2 regions of the Rhizobium sp. NXC24 genome follow, and region 1 is predicted to be linked to the other one. Evidence: riboswitches for the same ligand, from Rfam matches in the RefSeq annotation. Region 1 holds a riboswitch; the other holds the start of a gene.
The links. Region 1 has a riboswitch for cobalamin ahead of NXC24_RS11575 (DUF1636 domain-containing protein). Riboswitches for the same ligand answer to the same signal wherever they lie in the genome.

Region 1 (10,726 bases):
GCCCTTGTGATGCGCGACGACAGCGTCGGCGTTAACGTAGACATTATGCAGAATGGTGGTGCCGCTGCCGGATGTGCGCTGACCGAAACCGTCCCAATCATCCATGATCTGGATGCCTTCAGCGCCACGCGGGACAAGTGCCAGGGTGAGTTCGTCGTCTGCGTTCAGCGCAAAAATACCGATCCAGTCGGCGAAAAGTACGCCGGTGGAATAGAATTTGCGGCCGTTGACGCGATAGCCCAACCCGTCCGATGTCAGGCGCGTGTTGTATTGACCGGCCGTTCCGGTGCCGACTTCGGAAAATGCATTGCCGAAGCGGTCACCGGCCAGCGCCCTGGTAAAGAAGAAATTCTTCTGTTCCTCGCTGCCATCGACGCGAAGCGCTTCCAGAATGTAGAAATGGCTCTGCGGAATCTGGGCGATCGAAGGATCGGCTTCGGCCAGAATGGCTATGATTTCGGCAAGAACGGAGTTGGAAATATCGATGCCGTCATATTCGGACGGAGTGGTGATGCCGAGCAGGCCGGATTGCGACAGGGCCTCCAGCTCCTCGTAGGGCAACACCCGGTTGATGTCGCGGTCGCTTGCCTGCCGTGCAAATTGGATGGCCAGCGATCGCGCGATTTCCAGCGCTTCCTCGTCGCTTTGAATGCGGTGTGCGAGCGGTCTGGTGCGCTCGTGCAACTGTGAAACAGTTCCCATTCATAACCCCATCAACGATGGCATATCAGTGACTTAGCTATGCGAAAGCGCTATGATCGTAATTTCTATAGATCTACTATACAATAGATTTTCTTTGCTTATGCAGATTTCGCTATCCGCCATAATAGGCACCGAATGGAGAAATTGTAAGCGGGCGGCTCAATGCAGCCATCGCTCGCATCCAGGAGAGCGCCGTGGTCGCGACACTGATTCTTCCGGGTTTAAACGGCTCCGCCGAGGGGCATTGGCAGCGCCATTGGGCGCGTGATAAGACCTCTGCGGCCATCGTCCGTCAGGCTTCATGGTCGAGGCCGGTGCTGGAACACTGGTTGGCGGCGCTGGAGAGAGAGTTGGAGCGGGTGGAAGAAGCCTGGCTCGTCACGCATAGTCTCGGATGCCTGCTTGCCGCAAATCTCGCAGATCGCCCCGCCGCCCGGCATGTGAAAGGCGCTTTTCTTGTGGCTCCCTGTGATCTCGACCGGACGGAGAGGCTGCATCCCGGCGCCATCGATTTCGGCACAATGCCGACTAAAGCTCTGCCATTTCCGAGCTTTGTCGTTGGCAGCCGCGATGATCCGTACATGGATTTCGTCGAGCTTCGGCATCATGCCGCGCGATGGGATAGTGAGCTTCATGATCTCGGCCATGCCGGCCACATCAATATCGCCAGCGGTTTTGGCCGATGGGAGCAGGGCTTCCAACTCTTTTCCGCGTTCACGAAGGGGGTCGAGGATCGGCAATTCAGGCGGGCAAGACCACCGTTGCACGACGTCCTGTGCGGGGCCATGCCATAAGCGTCGTCTTCCATGAAAAATGCGGTCGCAAGAAAGCGCTTGCTACCGGCGCATTTTCGCGCTTTCATATACGACTAAATAAGTAGACAATAGCGACAATGACATTTGTCGAGCCGTCAATGGCTCGATGTGTGTCCAGGTTGACGAAGGCAACGGGCTTCCTAGCTTGAATGGGAGCCCGCCCAGAGCATCCCGTCAGGTAGAGGGATGCCCTGGATTCAAGAACCAGAGCGTCCAATGCGTTTACGACGCGCGGCGCTCTAGCGGCCGAGCGTTTGATGGCCGCGAGCTGTGTGCGGGTCACAGGCAAAGTATCAGCGTGCCCTCAGAAAAGCATGATCGACCACCTCTTGCCCCAGGAGTTGATATGACGGTTCAGGGACTTTTTTCTGCCAGGGCAAATGCCTCGGCGCAGGCCTATGCGATGCCGCGCATCGCTGTCATCGGCCGCGGCTTTTCCGGCATGATGACGGCGATCGCCTTGATGAAGACGGTGCGGACGCCTTTTCATCTGCAGCTCTTCGACCCCAATTCCAGCGTCAGCGGCGGTCAGGCGTTGGCTTCCGGCCATAGCAGCGAAATCCTGAACAGCCGTGTGCGCGATCTCTCGGTTTCCGCTGGCGATCCCGATGATTTCAACGATTGGCTCTGTAGCAATGCCGCGTTCCGCAGTGCCGTGCCGGCGGCCATACCGGGCTTTTTGCAGATATTCGTCCCCAAAAGCATTTTCAGCGACTATGTGTACCAGCGCTTTTCCGAGGCATTGTCCTCGCGGCGGGATATTGCGGTGCAGGTCAGCGGCGAGACGGTGATCGGCCTTCGCCGCAGCCATGGCGACCGCTTTTTGGTGGAGAGCGCCGGCGCCGTCTATCCCCCGTTCGACACCGTGGTCCTGGCGACTGGTTACGGCATTGCCGATCACGAGCCGCAGAGCGGCGAACCGGTGGCGACGCCGACGACGGTCCGCGCCCGCCGCCTAGTGTCGCGCCCGCATACGGTCTTGCTCGGTAGCGGTCTGCGCGTCGTGGACCGGCTGCTGCAGATGCGCGACAACGGCTATGATGGGCAGATCACCATCGTTTCGAGACACGGCTTTCTGCCGCAGAGCCACACCCGCAGCAATGCCGATCCGGTCTTTCCTGCAGAAGCAATGCCCGGCAGTCTCAGCGAGATTGTGCGTTTTATTCGGCGGGCTTGCGAGAATGCGGAGGCGAGCGGGCAAAGCTGGCAATCCGTCATGAACGGCCTGCGCAAACATGCGCGCTCCCTTTGGCGCTCGCTGCCGGCCGGACAGAAGCAGCAATTCAACCGCCATCTGCGCGCCCTTTACGACAGCCATAGAAACCGTCTGCCGGAGGCTCTGTATGTCCGGCTGAGGCAGGAGCTGGCGGAGGGTAATACGCTGTCGCGTTGCGGGCAATTTCTACGGCGCACGCCGACCGGATTGATGCTGAAGCCGGCCGGTCAGCAGGGCGTGGAGCAGATCTATGCCGACGAGGTGATCGATTGCCGCTGCCGGGAGCCCGATCTCGATACGCCATTGATGCGGAGCCTGATCAACGCGGGCCTCGCCACACAGGATGAACTCGGTCTTGGCCTTGCTGTCGAAGCAACGGGCGCGCTTTCCACAGATGGCCGCATAATCGAGGGACTTTTCGCCATCGGCCCGCTGGGGCTCGGCAGCCTGCCGGACATCGATCTCGTGCCCGAGATCGTCACGCAGGCCTATGCGGCCGCCGAAGGCGTGGCGGCCCGGTTCTATCCGCAGTGCAAGGCGGTGTGATTGGGATTTTTGTCGCTCGCCTAAACTCGGAGGCGAGGTCATTTGCCATGTTCAACAGCCCTTATGAATACGAGCTTCGGCCTCATCGCCATGCCTTATTTTTTGATTGAAATTAGTAACGTAATAACATAACAAATGCGCTTGCCATTCACGCCAGCCGGAATTCGGGGACAAGTGCAGACCTCAATGACACTACCATTGCTCGCTTCGATTTTCTGTGAGATGAACCATACCGATGGTGCTGCCGCCGGAATCATCCGGAGGGCGGCTGAAAAGGGAACACGGTGCGGATTACCCATCAGGGGCCAAAACCGTGGCTGCCCCCGCAACTGTAAGCGGAGAGCGCGTTCGCGACATGCCACTGGCTTCATGCCGGGAAGGTGCGAACGGGCTGTGACCCGCGAGCCAGGAGACCTGCCATCGATGACGTCAACCGCAACGGACGGGGTGTTCCGATGGAAATTCAGTGGTTGGGCGAGGGCGCGTTTGTGTCCGCAGGCCCTATCTTGACTTTGCCTCCGGCGAGATCTCCGGGAGGCTTTTCATGGATACAGCGAGAGAGCAGACGCATCGGATCACCGTATGCACGAATTGCCGTCACGTCGGCGCGCCATGCCGTCCCGGTCTTGATTTGCTGAAGCATCTACAGGCCGCCATTACCCAGGCTGGCGCGGCACTTTCCGACGATTTCAGTCTGGAGGGCAGCGTTTGCATGGCCGGCTGCGATCGGCCATGCACCGTCGCCTTCCAGGCAACGGCAAAGGCGACCTACCTCTTCGGCGACATCGCGGGCGAGGCGGATATCGGGGCACTCGTCTCCTTCGCCGAGCTTTACCGCGATCGGCCCGATGGCCTGACAAGGGAAGGCGAACGCCCGAAAATGCTGGGCGGCAAGACATTGGCGCGCATTCCGGCTGCGATCGTTTCGGCCGAACGCCAAGCAACGCTCTTGCAGTAGGAGCGGGGTCATGCTGGAAAAATGCTTGCGACTGGAAGCTGACGGCGTCACCTGGGGCCCGCATAAGGGTAAACCGATCATCCGGGACATCAGCCTGTCCGTCAAAGCTGGTGATCGGCTGGCAATCATCGGCCCGAACGGGGCGGGTAAATCGACCCTGCTGCGCTGCCTCTATCGTGGTATCCGGCCGCAACGGGGTTGCGTGCGTCTCGACGGCATCGATCTCTGGTCGATCGGCCCGCGCGAGGCGGCGCAGCGTATCGCCGTCGTCCTGCAGGAGACGCCGGGCGATTTTCCCTTTAGCGTCCGCGATGTGGTGATGATGGGCCGCATTCCCCATCGCAAGGGCATGGCGCGTTGGAGCGAGGAGGATCATGCGGCGACCGCGGCAGCACTTGTCCGCCTGGAGCTCAAGGATCTGGCGCTCCGGCAATTCGCGTCGCTTTCGGGCGGCGAAAAGCAGCGGGTATTGATTGCCCGCGCGCTGGCGCAAGAGCCGGAGCTGATTATCCTCGACGAGCCAACCAACCATCTCGATATCCGCCATCAGCTCGAAATACTGGAGCTGCTGAAAGGCCTTGGTCGGACGATCATCACGACCTTGCACGACATCAATCTCGCCGCCGATTTCGCCACGCATGTCGCAGTGCTCGATTTCGGCCGTCTGAGCGGCCATGGCTTGGCAATCGAGGTTCTGACCGCCGAGCGCATCTCATCCGCATTCCGTGTCGAAGCGAGCCGTCAGGTCGTGGGCGACACATCCCATCGTTTTACGTTTTCTCTTCGATAATTTGGAGCCATCCATGTCTTTCCGCATGTCCTTGTCCGCTACCGCCTTGCTGCTCGGCACGTTCTTTGCCGGCGGTGCTTTGGCCGAGCCCGTCACCGTGCGTAGCTGCAATCGCGATGTCACTTTCGACAAGGCGCCGGAGCGCGCCGTTTCCAACGATGTCAACCTCACGGAAATGATGCTGGCGCTGAAGCTAAGGGATCGCATGGTCGGCTACACCGGGGTTTCCGGCTGGAAGACGCTGGATGAGAAGCTGCGGGACGGCATCAAGGAAATGCCGGAGCTGTCGCCGAAATATCCAACCAAGGAAGTGTTGCTCGGAGCCAATGCCGACATTTATTTCGCCGGCTGGAACTACGGCATGAAAGTGGGCGGCGAAGTGACGCCGGAGACTTTGGCGCCCTTCGGCATCAAGGTCTATGAGCTCACCGAATCCTGCATCTTCGTCATGCAGAAGAACAAGCCGACCATGGACGACATGTTCGTCGACCTGCTCAATCTCGGCAGGATTTTCCGTGTCGAGGATAGGGCGGAGGCCCTAGTGGCGGATTATCGCAAGCAGCTTGGCGGTATCCAGGCGAAGATCAGCCGTGCCGAGAAGCCGACCCGTGTTTTCGTCTATGATTCCGGTGAGGAAAAGCCCTTCACCTCGGGCCGCTATGGCATCCCGACGGCAATGATCGAAGCGGCCGGCGGCACCAACGTCATGGACAATGTCGAAAAGAGCTGGACGGAGGTCTCCTGGGAGCCTGTGATCGAGAAAAACCCCGAGGTCATCGTCATCGTTGACTACGGCGAAGTCACGGCGGCCCAGAAGATCGCATTTCTGAAGAACAATCCGGCTTTCAAGACCATCGACGCGGTGAAGAACGACCGTTTCGTCGTGCTTCCCTATGTCGAGGCCACGCCGGGACCGCGCAATATCGAGGCGATCGCAACGCTGGCGAAGGCTTTCCACCCGGAAGCGATGTAACGAACGACAATGCCGATCCGTCCAGTCGATCACTGAGCGGATCGGATCGCTTCCTGGATTTTCGCATGCGTATTGGCCTTCCCATTCTAATCCCTCTCCTGGTCGCTCTCCTCGCCATGTCGATCACGGCGGGCGTTTCCTTCGGTGCGGCACCGATCCCGTTTGCGACCGTCTGGTCGATCGTCGGCAACAAGCTGCATGCCAGCTTGTTTCCAATCACCTGGTCGGGCGGACAGGAAAGCATCGTTTGGGACGTCCGTTTTCCGCGCGTCATTCTCGCGTTGCTCGTGGGTGCCGGGCTTGCGGTCACCGGAGCTGTGCTGCAGGCTTTGACGCGAAATCCGCTGGCCGATCCGCATCTTCTCGGCGTTTCCTCAGGTGCCGCTTTCGGTGCTATCCTGGCGCTACTGCACACCGGGCTCATCCTTGGGCTACTGACCGTACCCTTATTCTCCTTCGCCGGCGCGCTACTCGCGATCGCCGCCGTAGCGCTGGTGACCCGGCTGACGCGCTCGCAATCAGCCGACCGGCTGATGCTGTCTGGCGTCGCCGTCGCCTTTGTCTTTACCGCGCTCGGCAATCTCCTGATTTTTCTCGGCGACCCCAGGGCGGCCAATACCGTTGTCTTCTGGATGCTCGGTGGTTTGGGGCTGGCGCAGTGGCAGCATCTGATCTATCCGGCCGGCGTGCTGCTTGTCTGCCTTGCCGTGCTGATGCTGAAATCACGGGAGCTCAACGCGCTTGCCATGGGCGATGAGACGGCAGCGACGCTCGGCATTGCCGTCTCGCAATTCCGCTTCATGCTGTTTGTTGTCACGGCGCTGCTGACGGGCGTCATGGTCGCTTTTTCGGGCGCGATCGGCTTTGTCGGACTGATGGTGCCGCATTTCGTCCGGCTTCTCGCCGGCGGCGACAACGTCCGTGTCGTGCCGCTTAGCGCCGCCTTCGGGGCACTGACATTGGTCTGGGCCGATATTGCTGCGCGGCTTGTCATGGCGCCGGAGGACATGCCGATCGGCATCGTTACCGGTCTGGTCGGCGGCATTGCCTTCATTCTGATCCTGCGAAAAAGGTGACCAACGGGCGGCGTTCACCATTGCCACCCGCCGCTCGTGGACCTATCTCCCGACGGGCATGCCGGGAGGGAGCGAATGGCCGCAGATCCGATTGTTTGTACGCCAGAGGAAGTGCTGAGCTTCTGGTTCGAGGAGTGCACGAGCGAGGATTGGTTCCGCTCCACCGTTGCTCTTGACGAAGAGATGCGCCGTCGGTTTCGCGACACGCATCTGGCATTGGCGGCTGGCGTGCCGGATCTGTGGTGCGTAACGCCCGAAAGCCGGCTGGCAGCGGTCATCGTCCTCGATCAGTTCGCCCGCAACATCTATCGCGGCACGCCGCTGGCCTTTGCGACGGATGGTTTGGCTTTGCAGGAGGCGAAAGAGGCTTTGCAGCTCGGCGCAGATCGAGGGATGCCGGCGGAACGACGGATATTCTTCTACTTGCCTTTCGAGCATGCCGAAGACCTGGCCGAACAGGATCGGTCCGTGGCACTTTTCCGTTCGCTCGGCCTTGAAGAGCAGATCGACTATGCGGTTCGCCATCGCGCCATCATCGCCGCCTACGGCCGCTTCCCGCATCGCAATGTCTTCCTTGGCCGGGTGTCGACAGAGGCTGAGAAAGACTATCTCGCCGAGCCTGGAGCAGGATTCTGAGGGAATAAAGGTGTAAATGCCTTTGTGTCGCCTTTCTTTGCCTTACAAGGCGTAGGCCAAGGGAATATGAAATTCGCAATCACAGTTTAGGAAGATCCGATCTTCCGTTTTTTCGTGCGGCGAATCCGTTTACTCGTCGCCGGCGACTTTACTGCGACGAGGAGCTTTGCTTGCGCCCGCTGAAACACCGTCTCCGTTTTTTGCCCGTGCTGCTTATGGGGCTGAGCGCAGCCATTGTTGCCGGCCCTTTGATGGGCGGGCAGGCTTTTGCGCAAAGCCAGCAGCAGGCACAACCGACGCAGCAACCGGAACAGCAGCCCGCAGGCCAAGCGCCGCAGTCGGCGCAGCTCGCCAACGGTTTGCTGGAGACTGCCGTTGCCGATCTCGCCAAGGCAAAGAAGGACTTCGCCTCGATCGAAGGTGACTCCAAGGAAGAGGGCGCTGATGACAATGCGCTGGTCGCCCTTTCCGGCCGGGCGGACGAGCTCAATCGCTCCGTAGCGGCGATTTCGGCGCGGTTGAAGCCGCGCACTACCGAGATTGACGCGCGCCTGACACAGCTCGGTGCGCCGCCCAAGGAGGGGCAGCCGCCGGAAGCCGCGATCGTTACCCAGGAGCGCGACCGTCTCAACGCCGAACGTTCGCAGATCAGCGCCGTGACTGTCGACGCCGACAATCTCGTTGCTGCGAGTAACCGGCTTGTGATGCAACTTGTCGAAGTGCGCCGCAAGCTGTTTGCCGAGACGCTGTTCAAGCGTACTGGCGTTTCCGCCACCACATTCGAGGATGCTGGAACGGCCTTTGTCAACGAGGGCGTAGAGTTCAGCACTGCCGTAACAAGCTGGATCGGCTTTGTCGTGAAGGCGAAGCTTGGGTCGCTTATGGCTGCCCTCTTCCTGTCGCTTGGTGCGGCGTTGATTTTTCTGTCCGGAGGCTACCGGTTGTTCCGCAGATATTATGTGCGGGACGAAAACATTGAAAATCCGCCCTATATTAGCCGCCTCTCGGTCGCCTTCTGGTCGACGCTGATCCGCACGCTGTCGCTGGTCGCATTCCTCGTTACGTCCTTTTTCTTCCTGTCGAATTTCAACGTGCTGCGGCCGGATATCGCGCCTGTCCTGGCCGCTCTCTTCGGCTTCATCGGACTGGTCTATTTCGTCGGCCGCCTGGCCAATGCCGTTTTTGCGCCCTTCAGGCCGCATTGGCGGCTCGTCAAGCTGTCCAACAAAGGTGCCCGCTCGCTGAGCTGGTGCATGCAGGCCATGGCCGTCGTCAACGGTCTTGATTATGTTTTCGACCGCATCAGCGAATCCATGGGATCGCCGGTTGTCGTCACGGTGGCGAAGAGCTTCTTTGCGGCTCTGTTGATCGGTCTTATTCTGATTGCCGCCTCCTTCGGTTCGCCGATCCTTGCAAAGAACGGCAATCCCGATGCTCCAGGCCGTCGTTGGCCGCATGGCATGGCGATCATCCTTCGGGTGCTCGGTACATTGCTGATCTTCACGGCTTTTATCGGCTATGTCGGCCTGGCGCGCTTCATTGCAACGCAGTTGATCGTCACCAGCGCCGTTCTGGCGACCATGTATCTCGGCTTCCAGCTCGGCAAGTCGGTGTCGAGGCAGGGCGTTTTTGCCGAGACGATCATTGGACGTTTCCTCGAAAGCCGTTTCGCGCTCGGCGACGTTGCGCTCGATCAGGCTGGTCTCGGGGCCGGCCTTGCGACCTATGCCGTCGCGCTTATGACCGGCATTCCGCTGATCCTGCTGTCCTGGGGATTCCATATCCAGGATCTGGAGCTGATTGCCTATCGTCTGTTCACCGAAATCCGCATCGGCAACATGTCGATTTCGCTGGTCGGCATTTTCGCTGGCGTTCTGCTCTTTGCCGGCGGTTATCTCGTGACGCGTTGGTTCCAGCGCTGGCTGGACAGCAACGTCATGGCGCGCGGCCAGGTGGACTTGGGTGTCCGCAACTCTGTGAAGACCGGCATCGGCTATCTCGGCGTAGCGGTGGCGTCTATCATCGCCATTTCGGCTGCCGGCATCGACCTGTCGAGTCTGGCGCTCGTCGCCAGCGCGCTCTCGGTCGGTATCGGTTTCGGCCTGCAGAATATCGTGTCGAACTTCGTCTCGGGCCTGATCCTGTTGGTCGAGCGGCCCTTCAAGGTCGGCGACTGGATCGTCTCGGGTACCTCGGAAGGCATCGTCAAGCGCATCTCGGTACGCGCCACTGAGATCGAAACCTTCCGCAAGCAGTCGATCATTGTGCCGAATTCGGAGCTGATCAACGGCTCCGTCGGCAACTGGACGCACCGCAACCGCTTGGCGCGCTCTGAAATCCCGGTTTCCGTCAGCTTCGATGCCGATCCGCAGAGGGTGATGGACATTCTGCTGGAGCTGGTGCGCGACATCCCGAAGGTGCTCAGAAATCCCGAGCCGCATGTCGAATTCCTGCGCATCGGTCCGTCCTCGCTCGATTTCGAAATGCGCTTCTATCTCTCCGATCTCTCCGACGGCATGGAAATCCGCAACAATCTGCGCATCGATATTCTGAAACGGTTTCGGGCGGAGGGGATTGCTATTCCCTATCCGCATCAGGAGCTGCACATCGTCCGCGACAGCAAGCGCGGCAGGCAGACCGATCTGCTGGCGACCACCAATCTGGCCGACTCCGCAGATGGGCCGGAAGTCGTCAATGAAGATGTCGTGAAAGACATCGCTCCGCAGGTCGAAGAGGAACTGCCGGAGCCGCTGGAGGTCAGGAGCGGCACTCGTCGTCGCGGCAAGGCATCTGCCCAGTGATGTGATCGCACGGCGTGGCAGCGGGCGAGGGCGGTTGATGACCTTATCCGAGCGGCAACGTCCAGAGTATAGTATATGAGAAGGCGGCCGGCGGTCGTCTTTTTCATTTATGGGAAACCAGTCGACTTAATAAATATTCAAGTGCTTTGCTGTAGAAGTTTCGAATGGGGCCGATTTCTATTAGCAGGTTTAATCATGCCATTTTTGGGTATT
Region 2 (10,726 bases), 1.5 Mb from region 1:
CGCTCGATGTCGGCTCTGTCAGCCCGCGTCGCCGTCGTTCCCGGTCGCAATGTCATCGGCATCGAACTGCCGAACGTCACCCGGGAGACCGTCTATTTCCGCGAAATGATTGAGTCCGCGGATTTCGAGAGGAGTGGCTACAAGCTGGCGCTTGGCCTCGGCAAGACGATCGGCGGCGAGCCTGTCATTGCCGAACTCGCCAAGATGCCGCATCTGCTCGTCGCCGGCACCACCGGTTCGGGCAAGTCGGTCGCCATCAACACGATGATCCTGTCGCTGCTCTATCGTATGACGCCGGAGCAATGCCGCCTGATCATGGTCGATCCGAAGATGCTCGAACTCTCCGTCTATGACGGCATCCCGCATCTGCTGACCCCGGTCGTTACCGATCCCAAGAAGGCCGTCATGGCGCTGAAATGGGCTGTGCGCGAGATGGAGGATCGCTATCGCAAGATGTCGCGCCTCGGCGTGCGCAATATCGACGGCTATAACAGCCGCGTCGCTTCCGCCCGTGAAAAGGGCGAGACGATCCATGTCATGGTCCAGACCGGCTTCGACAAGGGCACGGGTGCCCCGATCGAAGAACAGCAGGAAATGGACCTGACGCCGATGCCCTATATCGTCGTCATCGTCGACGAAATGGCCGACCTGATGATGGTTGCCGGCAAGGAAATCGAAGGCGCGATCCAGCGTCTGGCGCAGATGGCGCGCGCCGCAGGCATCCACCTAATCATGGCGACGCAACGTCCCTCGGTCGATGTCATCACCGGTACGATCAAGGCAAACTTCCCGACCCGCATCTCCTTCCAGGTGACCTCGAAGATCGACAGCCGCACCATCCTCGGCGAGCAGGGCGCTGAGCAGCTCCTCGGCCAGGGCGACATGCTGCATATGGCCGGCGGCGGGCGCATCTCGCGCGTCCATGGTCCCTTCGTTTCGGATGAAGAGGTCGAAAAGGTCGTCGCACATCTGAAGACTCAAGGGCGGCCGGAATATCTCGATACGGTCACCGCCGACGAGGAAGAAGACGACGAGGAAGAAGACACGGCTGTCTTCGACAAGGGCGCCATCGCCTCGGAAGACGGCGACGATCTCTACGAACAGGCGATCAAGGTGGTCATGCGCGACAAGAAGTGCTCGACCTCCTACATCCAGCGCCGCCTCGGCATCGGCTATAACCGCGCTGCCTCGCTCGTCGAGCGCATGGAAAAGGACGGTCTGGTCGGCCCCGCCAACCATGTCGGCAAGCGTGAGATCATCTCGGGCAACCGCAATGGCGGCGGCAATTCGGGCCAAGACGATTTCGATTGATCAAGCAGGCTGCAAGGCTAGCGCGACATGAGAGCGGCATAACGAGGCGGCTTTCCAACGGAAGGCCGCTTCTTTTTTATCAGACGCGCTCGAGCTTGATATGCGGCAGCGGCGGCAGCTCGACGCGGATGGCGTCATCGGGTTGCACGCGGCCACCCTGCGAGACGATACCCATGATGCCAGCCTTGCGGATCAGACCTCCATCGGCATCTTTATCGAGCACCGCATGCAGCAGGCCCTTCTGGAAATCGTCGATTTGCTTGCACGGGTTGCGAAGCCCAGTCACTTCCACGATCGCTTCCTCGCCGATATGCAGGCGCGCCCCTTGAGGCAGGGAAAGTAGGTCGATCCCTCGGGTCGCTATATTCTCGCCCATGTCGCCCGGAGCAACAGAGAATCCCTTTTCTGTGAGTTCGTCGAACAGCTCCTCGTGGATAATATGCACTTGACGCAGATTGGGTTGCGTCGGATCGACCGCGACGCGCGAGCGATGCTTTACCGTCACCCCCATATGCGCGTCGCCTTCCACGCCGAGCCCCGTCAGCAGTTGAATGTGATCCTTGTTCTGCTTGCTGAAACTATGCACGCCGCTGCTGCTGACTGACGTCACATATACGCGTTTGTCGCCCATGCCGAACCCTTCCATAGCGTGTTGCTACCCGTTTAAGGCAGCCAACCGGCTCTCAGATCTTGAGGACTTTTCCCGGATTCATGATCCCTGCCGGGTCGAACGCCGTCTTAATCCGGCGCATCAGATCCATCTCGATTTCAGGGCGGATCGAAGCCAGTTCGTCGCGCTTCAATTGCCCGATGCCGTGTTCGGCGGAGATCGAGCCGCCATGTTGCAGCACCAGCCCGTGCACGATCTTGTTCATTTCGCGCCAGCGGCCGATGAACTCCGCCTTGTCCGCTCCCACGGGCTGCGAGATGTTGTAGTGGATATTGCCGTCGCCCATATGGCCGAAAGCGCAGATGCGGGCGCCGGGCATGGCGGCCATCACTGCCTTCTCCGCCTCGTGCATGAATTTCGGGATCTGCGCGACCGGCACGGAGACGTCGTGTTTGATCGAGCCGCCCTCCGGCTTCTGCGCGTCCGACATGCTCTCGCGCATGTGCCACAGCGCCTTTCGCTGCGCCTCGGAATTGGCGATGGTCGCATCCTGAATCAGGCCGGCCTCGTAACCTTGCTCCAGCAGCGTCGTCATCATCCTCTCGGCGGTCTCGGCCGAATCCGATGTGGAGATATCGATCAGCACATACCAGGGATGCACTGTTTCCAGCGGATCGCGCACGCCCGGAATATGGCGAGCGGTGAACTCGACGCCGATGCGCGGCATCAGCTCGAAGCCGGTCAGCGCCGGGCCGCAGAGGCTGGCCGCATTCTTGAACAGTGTCAGTGCGTCTTCGGTCGATTGGATACCGGCAAAAGCCACCTGATGGCCAAGCGGTTGCGGGAAAAGCTTCAGCACCGCGCCGGTGATAACGCCGAGCGTTCCCTCGGCGCCGATGAAGAGGTCGCGCAGGTCGTAACCGGTATTGTCCTTCTTCAGCCGCCGAAGACCGTTCCAGATTTCGCCGGTCGGCAGCACCACTTCAAGGCCGAGGCAGAGCTGGCGCATATTGCCGTAGGCAAGAACGGCCGTGCCGCCGGCATTGGTGGAGAGATTGCCGGCGATGCGGCAGGAGCCCTCGGAGCCGAGCGACAGCGGAAACATGCGGCCATGCTCTTCCGCCGCTTTCTGCACATCAGCCAGGATGCAACCACCATCGACGATCATGGTATTGCCGACCGGATCGATGTCGCGGATGCGGTTCATGCGCTCCAATGAGAGGATGATGTCAGAGCCGCCCTCGCGTGGTGTCTGGCCACCGACAAGGCCGGTATTACCGGTCTGCGGCACGATGGCCGTGCCGGTCTCGCTGGCGAGCTTCAGGATTGCCGAAACCTCTTCTACCGAGCCCGGCTTCAGGAGCAGGGGCGATGCGCCGCGATAGAGCCCGCGATTTTCGATAAGATGCGGTGCGATCTCCGCAGGGTCCTGCACGGCATGCTTTTCGCCGACGATCGCGGCAAAGCGATCCAGAAGGGCGGAGGAGGGGGCGGAGCTGCTCATGGCGTGTCCTTTGCCGATGTGTCTTTGACCGGATTTACTCTCTGGGCGCGGCCGCGCGGCGCAGGCGGTCGTTGATGGCTTCGCCGAGGCCTTCGTCGGGAATGCTGGAAAAGGCGATCATTGCCGCGCCGCTGCCATCGGCGCGTTTCATGAAATCGAACAGATTGGCGGCGGCTTCCGCAAGATCGCCGGATGGGCTGAGATCGAGCACCATGGCCGCGTTCTCCGCACCGGCAATGTCCGGTCGCCCAAAACGGATCAACGCCTCGCCCGGTAAAACAGCAGTCGCATCGAGCCGCACCGCAGCACCTGGCGCATAGTGCGAGGCAAGCATGCCTGGCGCTTCAATGGCCGGCGAGGCGCCGTTCTTGCGCTTGAGCGGCTGACCTGCGATCCGCTCGATCTCCTCAGCCGCGAGGCCCCCCGGCCTCAGCAGGCGCATCTCCCCGTCCTCAACCTTGACGATCGTCGATTCAACGCCGACAACCGAAGCGCCGGCATCGAGGATGAGTGTAATCCGTTCGCCGAGATCGTCATGAACATGATCGGCGCTGGTGGCGCTGATCTTGCCGGACGTATTGGCGCTGGGGGCGGCGAGCGGCCGGCCGAAGGCGCGGATCAGCTCGCCAGCAAAACCCTGCGGCACACGGATGCCGATCGTATCAAGCCCCGCGGTCGCCAGCGGATGGATATCGCTTTCCGGCCGCAGCGGCAGCACAAGGGTCAACGGACCGGGCCAGAAGGCTTCGGCCAGCTTCCGCGAGATCGGGTCGAAGATCGCATGGCGTTCCGCCATGGCGAGATCGCTCATGTGGCAGATCAGCGGATTGAAGCGGGGCCGCCCCTTGGTCTCATAGATGCGGGTGATAGCAGCGGGATTGGTGGCATCGGCGGCAAGCCCATAGACCGTCTCGGTCGGCAACCCGATCGGCAGCCCCTCGGCAAGCGTTTCCGACGCCGCAGCTATAGCCGTTTCGGGATCCTGGAGAATGTCTATGTGTCGCGCCATGGCCTGACCGTTGTAGTTCAGGCCGTTCTTATGCTTTTCAAGTTTGGGGATCAATGATCAAAGCTGGCGAATGATGTCGCGGAGCTGTTCGTTGCGCGCGCCAAGCAGCAACACGTTGCGGATGGCGATCTGCGGATCGTGTGTGTGGAAGAGTACGCCGTTGCCTCGGACCTCGCGGTTGATCGTCAGTTTCTTTTCCGGCGATTCCTGATCCGGCAAGACGGCGACGGCAAAATACATCCGCGAATATTTCAGGCTGATATTTTCGAAGAAATTGTCGTTCTGCCCGATGCGGGCAAAGAAGTTGGCGATGTAGAAGGCCCAGCTCACCTCTTCATACTGCGCAAATTGCGTTCGCGCCGCAGTGACATGGCAATAACCGAGATGCGGCGTGTCCTTCAGCGTGTGATGGAAGATCAGCTTCGGAAAACGAATCGATTGGTGAAAGCTGTTCAGCCGATCGTGGGTCTTTTCGCCAGCATTCCGCAGCTTATTCGCCGTGCGCTCGGCCACTTCCTCATAGCTGAGATAGCGCCGCTCTTCGGCCAGCCAATGCGCCCTGTCGCGGGTGATGCGGCCGGTGCGCAGGAATTCGCTATGGGAGGCCGCCGGCAATTCCGGTTCCGGTTCGGCGGGCTTCTTGGCGTCGAAATATCTGAGCTTGGCCATGGCGGCACTCTCGGTATGGGTATGGATAGCAGTTAATAGATCGCCTAGCTTGAGCCGGGCTTAAGCGCGCCACGCTGGGATGTTTGGAAGGATCAGAGCCATGCCGGGTATCACCGAACTCAAACTGCTGATTGCGAGCATGAAGCCAAATCTCATTGAAGGCGAATTCGTCTTTTGCTGCGTGCCGCCTTCAATGCTGACAGACTATATCCATTTGAAGCCGATCGGAATGTTCCACGAAAAAGAGGGAATGACGCTGATCCTTCCGATCGAGGCCGCCCGGCAGGCGGGGCTTCCGGCTGAACCCGCCATGCGAATGATTAGCCTAGACGTCCATTCCTCGCTGGAGGCCGTGGGCTTGACGGCGGCCTTTGCTATGGCACTCGGAAGCGAGGGCATCAGCGCCAATGTCGTTGCGGCCTATTATCATGACCATATCTTCGTGCCGATCGCCGATGCCGAGCGTGCCATGGCGGCATTGAAGGCGCTCTCCGCCGGACAAGATCGTCCCTAAAATTCATCGCCCATCGCTCTGTCGCAATCAAGATAAAGCGTCATGGAGCGCAGAATGGTTCACACGGACGATCGTCTTGCCGGGACCGAGCTAATAGTTTGAATTGGTTCGTATTATCGCGACAAAATTCGCGTCATTTCCAAGCTTCATCTCACCTGTCGCCAATTTCGAAGCCGATGTCGCATTGCAGCAGAGCGACGCGTGAGGCGGGAGCTATGATGACCTCAATCTCAAGGTGCCGTCTATTAGGGAGGCGGAGAATTGGGAAGCCGGTCAAAATCCGGCGCTGCCCCCGCAACGGTGGTGGAGTGAGGCATGGCAGATAAAGCCACTGGGTCGAGAACAACCTGGGAAGGCGCCATGGGGTCCTCTTGAGGACCGCTCCAGAGCCCGGAAACCAGCCTTGGGGACGACAGATTTCACTGACCGCGGCGGGCAGTCGGGGGGTAATGCGTTGGGCTGTTTAAGGCCGGCCGGTGCATGTCCTCTGCCTACTGCCTGGTATTGCACGAGGATAGGCACATGGATATCGGCACCGACGTTTTGCGACAATTGAAGAACCGCCGCCAGGGTTTCAGCCTGGAGCAGGCCTTCTACACCGACCCCGATTATTTCAAGCTCGACATGGAGATGATCTACTATCGCGACTGGCTGTTCATCGGCCATGATTGCGAAGTGCCGCGGGCCGGCAATTATTTCACGGTCCAGGTCGGCGATTATCCCGTCGTTATCGTCCGCGGCCGGGATCAGGTCATCCGCGCCTTCCACAATAGTTGTCGCCACCGCGGCTCGCGTGTCTGCGCATCCGAGCGCGGTTCTTCGGCCAAGCTTGTCTGCCCTTACCATCAGTGGACCTACGAACTCGACGGTTCGCTGCTCTTCGCCCGGCAGATGGCGGAGGATTTCGACAAGAGCCAGTTCTCCCTGAAGCCGGTTCACTGCGAGAGCGTCGGCGGCTACATCTTCATCTGTCTGGCGAAAAACGCCCCGGATTTCTCCCCGGTCCGCGCCGCGATCGAGCCTTACATGGCGCCGCATCGCATCGGCGAGACGAAGGTCGCCTTCCAGAGCACCATTATCGAAAAGGGCAATTGGAAGCTGGTATGGGAGAACAATCGCGAGTGCTATCACTGCGCCGCCAATCATCCGGAGCTCTGCCGTACCTACCCGGAAGCGCCGACCATCACGGGTGTACAAGGTGCGATGAACGATCCCCTCATCACTGAGCACTGGCAGCGCTGCGAAGCCGCCGGCTTGCCGAGCCAATTCAAGATCGCACCCGATGGTCAGTTCCGCGCCGCCCGCATGCCGCTGATCGAAGGGGCTGAAAGCTACACCATGTCCGGCAGGCGCGCCGTCAAGCGGCCGCTATCGCCTGACGTCACCATCAACAATATCGGTGCGATGATCCTGTTCCATTACCCGACAACGTGGAACCATCTTCTCGGCGACCACGCCATTTCCTTCCGCGTGCTGCCGATCAGCGCCGAGGAAACCGCGGTCACCACCAAATGGCTGGTGCATAAGGATGCGGTAGAGGGCGTCGACTATGACCTCGAGGAACTGACCCATGTCTGGACGGAAACCAACGATCAGGACCGTCGCATCGTCGAGGAAAATGCCTTCGGTATACGCTCGCCGGCCTATGAGCCCGGCCCCTATTCGGAACTCCACGAGGGCGGCGTCATGCAGTTCGTCGAGTGGTACTCGAATTTCATGATCAACCGGCTGCAGGGCGATCAGGCCAAGCTGTCGGCGGTTGCCTGAGTATGAACATGACCATCTCTCTCCGTCATCAGCACCTGGATCAGATGCAGCCATGGAGCGACAGGCAGCATCTGCTCGAATGCCTGTCGGCAACGCCGGAAGCGCCCGATGTGATGACCTTCACATTCCGCTCCGACAAGGATAATTGGTTCCGCTATCTGCCGGGCCAGTTCGTAACCCTGGAACTGCCGACGGCGCCCGAGCCGGTCATGCGCACCTACACGCTTTCCTCGACACCGTCGCGGCCCTTTTCCGTGGCCGTCACGGTGAAGGCGCAGAAGGACAGCATCGGCACGCGCTGGATGTTCGAGAACCTGAAGCCCGGTATGCGCATCAAGGCTTTCGGCCCGCTCGGCGATTTCAGCCACATCCGTCATCCCGGCGAAAAATATCTCTTCGTTTCGGCCGGCTCCGGCATCACGCCGATGATGGCGATGACGCGCTACATGGCCGACACAGGGCCCTTGTCGGACATCACCTTCGTCAATTGCTCGCGCAGCCCCGCCGACATCATCTTCCGCTCGGAGCTGGAATATCTCGCCCGCTTCATGCCGAACCTCGATCTCGGCTTCATCGTCGAAGGCTGCGGCCGCACCGATCTCTGGTCGGGGCTGAAGGGCCGCATCGACAAGGCAAAGATCGGACTGCTCGCGCCAGATTTCATGGAACGCACCATCTTCTGCTGCGGCCCTGAAGTCTTCATGGATGCCGTCCGCTCCATGCTGGAAGCCCACGGCTTCGACATGGCGCGCTACCATCAGGAAAGCTTCCAGCCGGCGCAGGCGGCAACGCCGCTGGCCGAAGTCAGCGATGACGCGTCGATGGACGCGGCGACCTCGATCCGCTTCACCATGGCCGGCAGGGATGTCGCCTGCGCCCCAGGCCAGACGATCCTGCAGGCCGCGCGCGGCGCCGGCGTACGCATCGGTGCTGCCTGCGAATCCGGTCTCTGCGGCACCTGCAGGGTGATGAAACTGTCGGGCGAGGTCGAGATGAACCATAATGGCGGCATCCTCGACGACGAAATCGACGAAGGCTACATTCTGGCCTGCTGTTCGCGGCCTAAAACGGATGTGCAGATAGAAGCCTAAGCCTTTTGAATCGAGACTACTTATCCGCTATCGGGCGGCTCCCGCCCGATAGCGGATGCGCTAGAAATCCTGATAATTCAACTCGTTGATCTCGACCGTCTTCGGCTGCGTTGCGGCGGTGACGATTGGGTCGACCATCAGCGAGACGAGCGTCTGCAACGGCGCGGTACAGCTTGGTCCCTTGGCAATGATCATGGGTGCAGGTTCCGGCTTTGCGGGCAGCAGATCGCCCTGCGGCCAGATCTTGGCGAGCTGCACCTTCGTCATCGCCACGACATTGACATCGATATCGGTAAGCGTCCCCGGCACGCGGTAAGGACAGGCCTTCTCCGAGCAATTGTCGGATGAGGAGAATTGCCAGAGCGCATAATTGTCCCAATTGCCGAGCGGGAAGGTGCCTTTTACATCCGGCTTGTAGCGCGCATACCACAGCGGCAGCCGCGACAGGATCGGATAGTCCTCGCGATGATCGGCAATATACCGGGCGGTGTTGTGATTGGTATAGAGAATGGGATAGCGGCCGGTTCTCACCTTGATGTGACCGACGAAGATCTGCGCGTCATCGAGCGACATGAACTGGGTCGCGTCCAAGCCGTCGATATCGAGCACCATCAATTCGTCCGGTTTCGGATCGGCATAATCCAGAAAGTGATTGGCCTGGTCGACCGGGTTGCCGGGCCGTCCAAGGTGGTAGGCGCCCCAGAGCAGGCCATTCATTTTGGCCAGTATGCGGCGCGTCTGATACAGCTCGCGGCTGACGGCATATTTGCGCCACATCGTCTTGCAGTGCGCAAAGGTGTCGCCGGCATGATCGCCCGTGCAGCTAAAGCTCTCTGGCAGGCCGTCGGAAGCCTTGGAGATGAAAGCGGCTATGCGCTTGTCTTGCAGAAGCTGATCCCAATCGATGGTATTCAACTCATAGGCATCGACGATAAGGGCGTTCTGGGGGTCGTTCCAGGGTGGGTTCTCAGCGGCCGCAAGCCGGGAAGCCGGTCCGAGCAGCGCCAGAACCATCAGGAAACTGCAAATCAGAGGGTGAGTCTGCCGGTATCCCTTCATGAAACAATGGTAAGGATCGGTGGTTAATCCCTGGTTAAGGATGGGATCGCTAAAAATTTACCGTTGGGTCCGCATAACCCCTTAAATTTGTACCGATTTAAGGGAAACACTATGCGCCGCTACGTCCCGCCGCGTCATATTGGACGCGCGGCGCAGCAGGTATTCGAACCCTGTTTGGGGAACCTTCCCCAATTAGGAACGTTCATTGCCTTAAGCACAATGTAAGCCAGGGAATGGAGATATAAATGCTTGGTTTCCGTGCAAGAATTGCGACTATCGCTGTTTCGGCCGCTGTGGCTCTGACGAGCTTCACCCCGTCCTTCGCAATGCAGATGCCTGCCGCGCCCGTTGCGGCGGCAGACAAGGCCGCCCCTGCCGACGTTCAGCAGGTTCAGTGGCGCCGCTATGGCGGTTATCACGGCGGGTACTATCCGTATTATCGCCGTGGTTGGTATGGCGGCTACCGCGGTTATCCGGGCTATCGTTATGGCTATCGCTATTATGATGGCTATTGGTACCCGCTGGCGGCCTTCGGCGCCGGAGCCATCATTGGCGGCGCGATTGCCAGCCAGCCGCGTTATGTTGCCCCGGCCGGAGGCATCAACCCGCGCCACGTCGAATGGTGCGAGGCGCGCTATCGCTCCTACCGGGCTTATGACAATACGTTCCAGCCCAATCGCGGTCCCCGGCAGCAGTGCTACTCGCCCTTCTATTGAGCGAGAGATTTGAACCTATCAGCCCCAGCCGCCCGGTCACTCGCCGGGCGGTTTTTCATGGTTGAACGCCCTGCCGTCAGAGAATGTTGACCCGCTTCAGCAGCCACCAGGCGAGTACCATCGAAGCGATGATGAGGGCCACGGCATATTCCGTGCCGGCACCGCCGCCTGAAAACGGCAGATTTGACGTGTTCATGCCGAAAAAGCCGGTGACCAGCGTCGGCGGCAGCAGGAAGGCCGTCATGATCGACAGAATATAGAGATGGCGGTTGATCTCGGAGGAAAGCTTCGAGTCGATTTCTTCATGCAGCAGCCTGGCGCGCTCCTGCAGCGCGTAGACATCGTGATCGACCGCCTCCAGCCGGCCCGTCAATCGGCCGGCGACATCCTCGAACCCGAGCGGCATCTCTTCGTCGTCAGACGCTGCAGCGCGCCGCATCAGTGTCAAAACGGTGCGCAGATGCCGGTGCAGGCGC

Region 2: another riboswitch for cobalamin. It lies ahead of NXC24_RS04390 (aromatic ring-hydroxylating dioxygenase subunit alpha); the one in region 1 lies ahead of NXC24_RS11575 (DUF1636 domain-containing protein).

What each region holds. Positions count from the first base shown of each region.
Region 1 is NZ_CP024311.1:2,347,368-2,358,093, reverse strand. Features, by position in the region: gene NXC24_RS11590 (SfnB family sulfur acquisition oxidoreductase) at 1-702, opposite strand, end outside; gene NXC24_RS11585 (alpha/beta hydrolase) at 897-1,496, shown strand; gene NXC24_RS11580 (FAD/NAD(P)-binding protein) at 1,864-3,279, shown strand; cobalamin riboswitch at 3,499-3,716, shown strand; gene NXC24_RS11575 (DUF1636 domain-containing protein) at 3,824-4,237, shown strand; gene NXC24_RS11570 (ABC transporter ATP-binding protein) at 4,248-5,027, shown strand; gene NXC24_RS11565 (ABC transporter substrate-binding protein) at 5,041-6,000, shown strand; gene NXC24_RS11560 (iron ABC transporter permease) at 6,066-7,076, shown strand; gene NXC24_RS11555 (DUF924 family protein) at 7,152-7,712, shown strand; gene NXC24_RS11550 (mechanosensitive ion channel family protein) at 7,883-10,513, shown strand; gene NXC24_RS11545 (response regulator) at 10,709-10,726, shown strand, end outside.
Region 2 is NZ_CP024311.1:896,201-906,926, forward strand. Features, by position in the region: gene NXC24_RS04360 (DNA translocase FtsK) at 1-1,311, shown strand, start outside; gene NXC24_RS04365 (MOSC domain-containing protein) at 1,391-1,942, opposite strand; gene NXC24_RS04370 (FAD-binding oxidoreductase) at 1,995-3,425, opposite strand; gene NXC24_RS04375 (L-threonylcarbamoyladenylate synthase) at 3,460-4,434, opposite strand; gene NXC24_RS04380 (DUF6656 family protein) at 4,492-5,103, opposite strand; gene NXC24_RS04385 (ACT domain-containing protein) at 5,204-5,617, shown strand; cobalamin riboswitch at 5,834-6,038, shown strand; gene NXC24_RS04390 (aromatic ring-hydroxylating dioxygenase subunit alpha) at 6,140-7,384, shown strand; gene NXC24_RS04395 (hybrid-cluster NAD(P)-dependent oxidoreductase) at 7,387-8,475, shown strand; gene NXC24_RS04400 (GH25 family lysozyme) at 8,536-9,489, opposite strand; gene NXC24_RS04405 (BA14K family protein) at 9,780-10,250, shown strand; gene NXC24_RS04410 (transporter) at 10,327-10,726, opposite strand, start outside.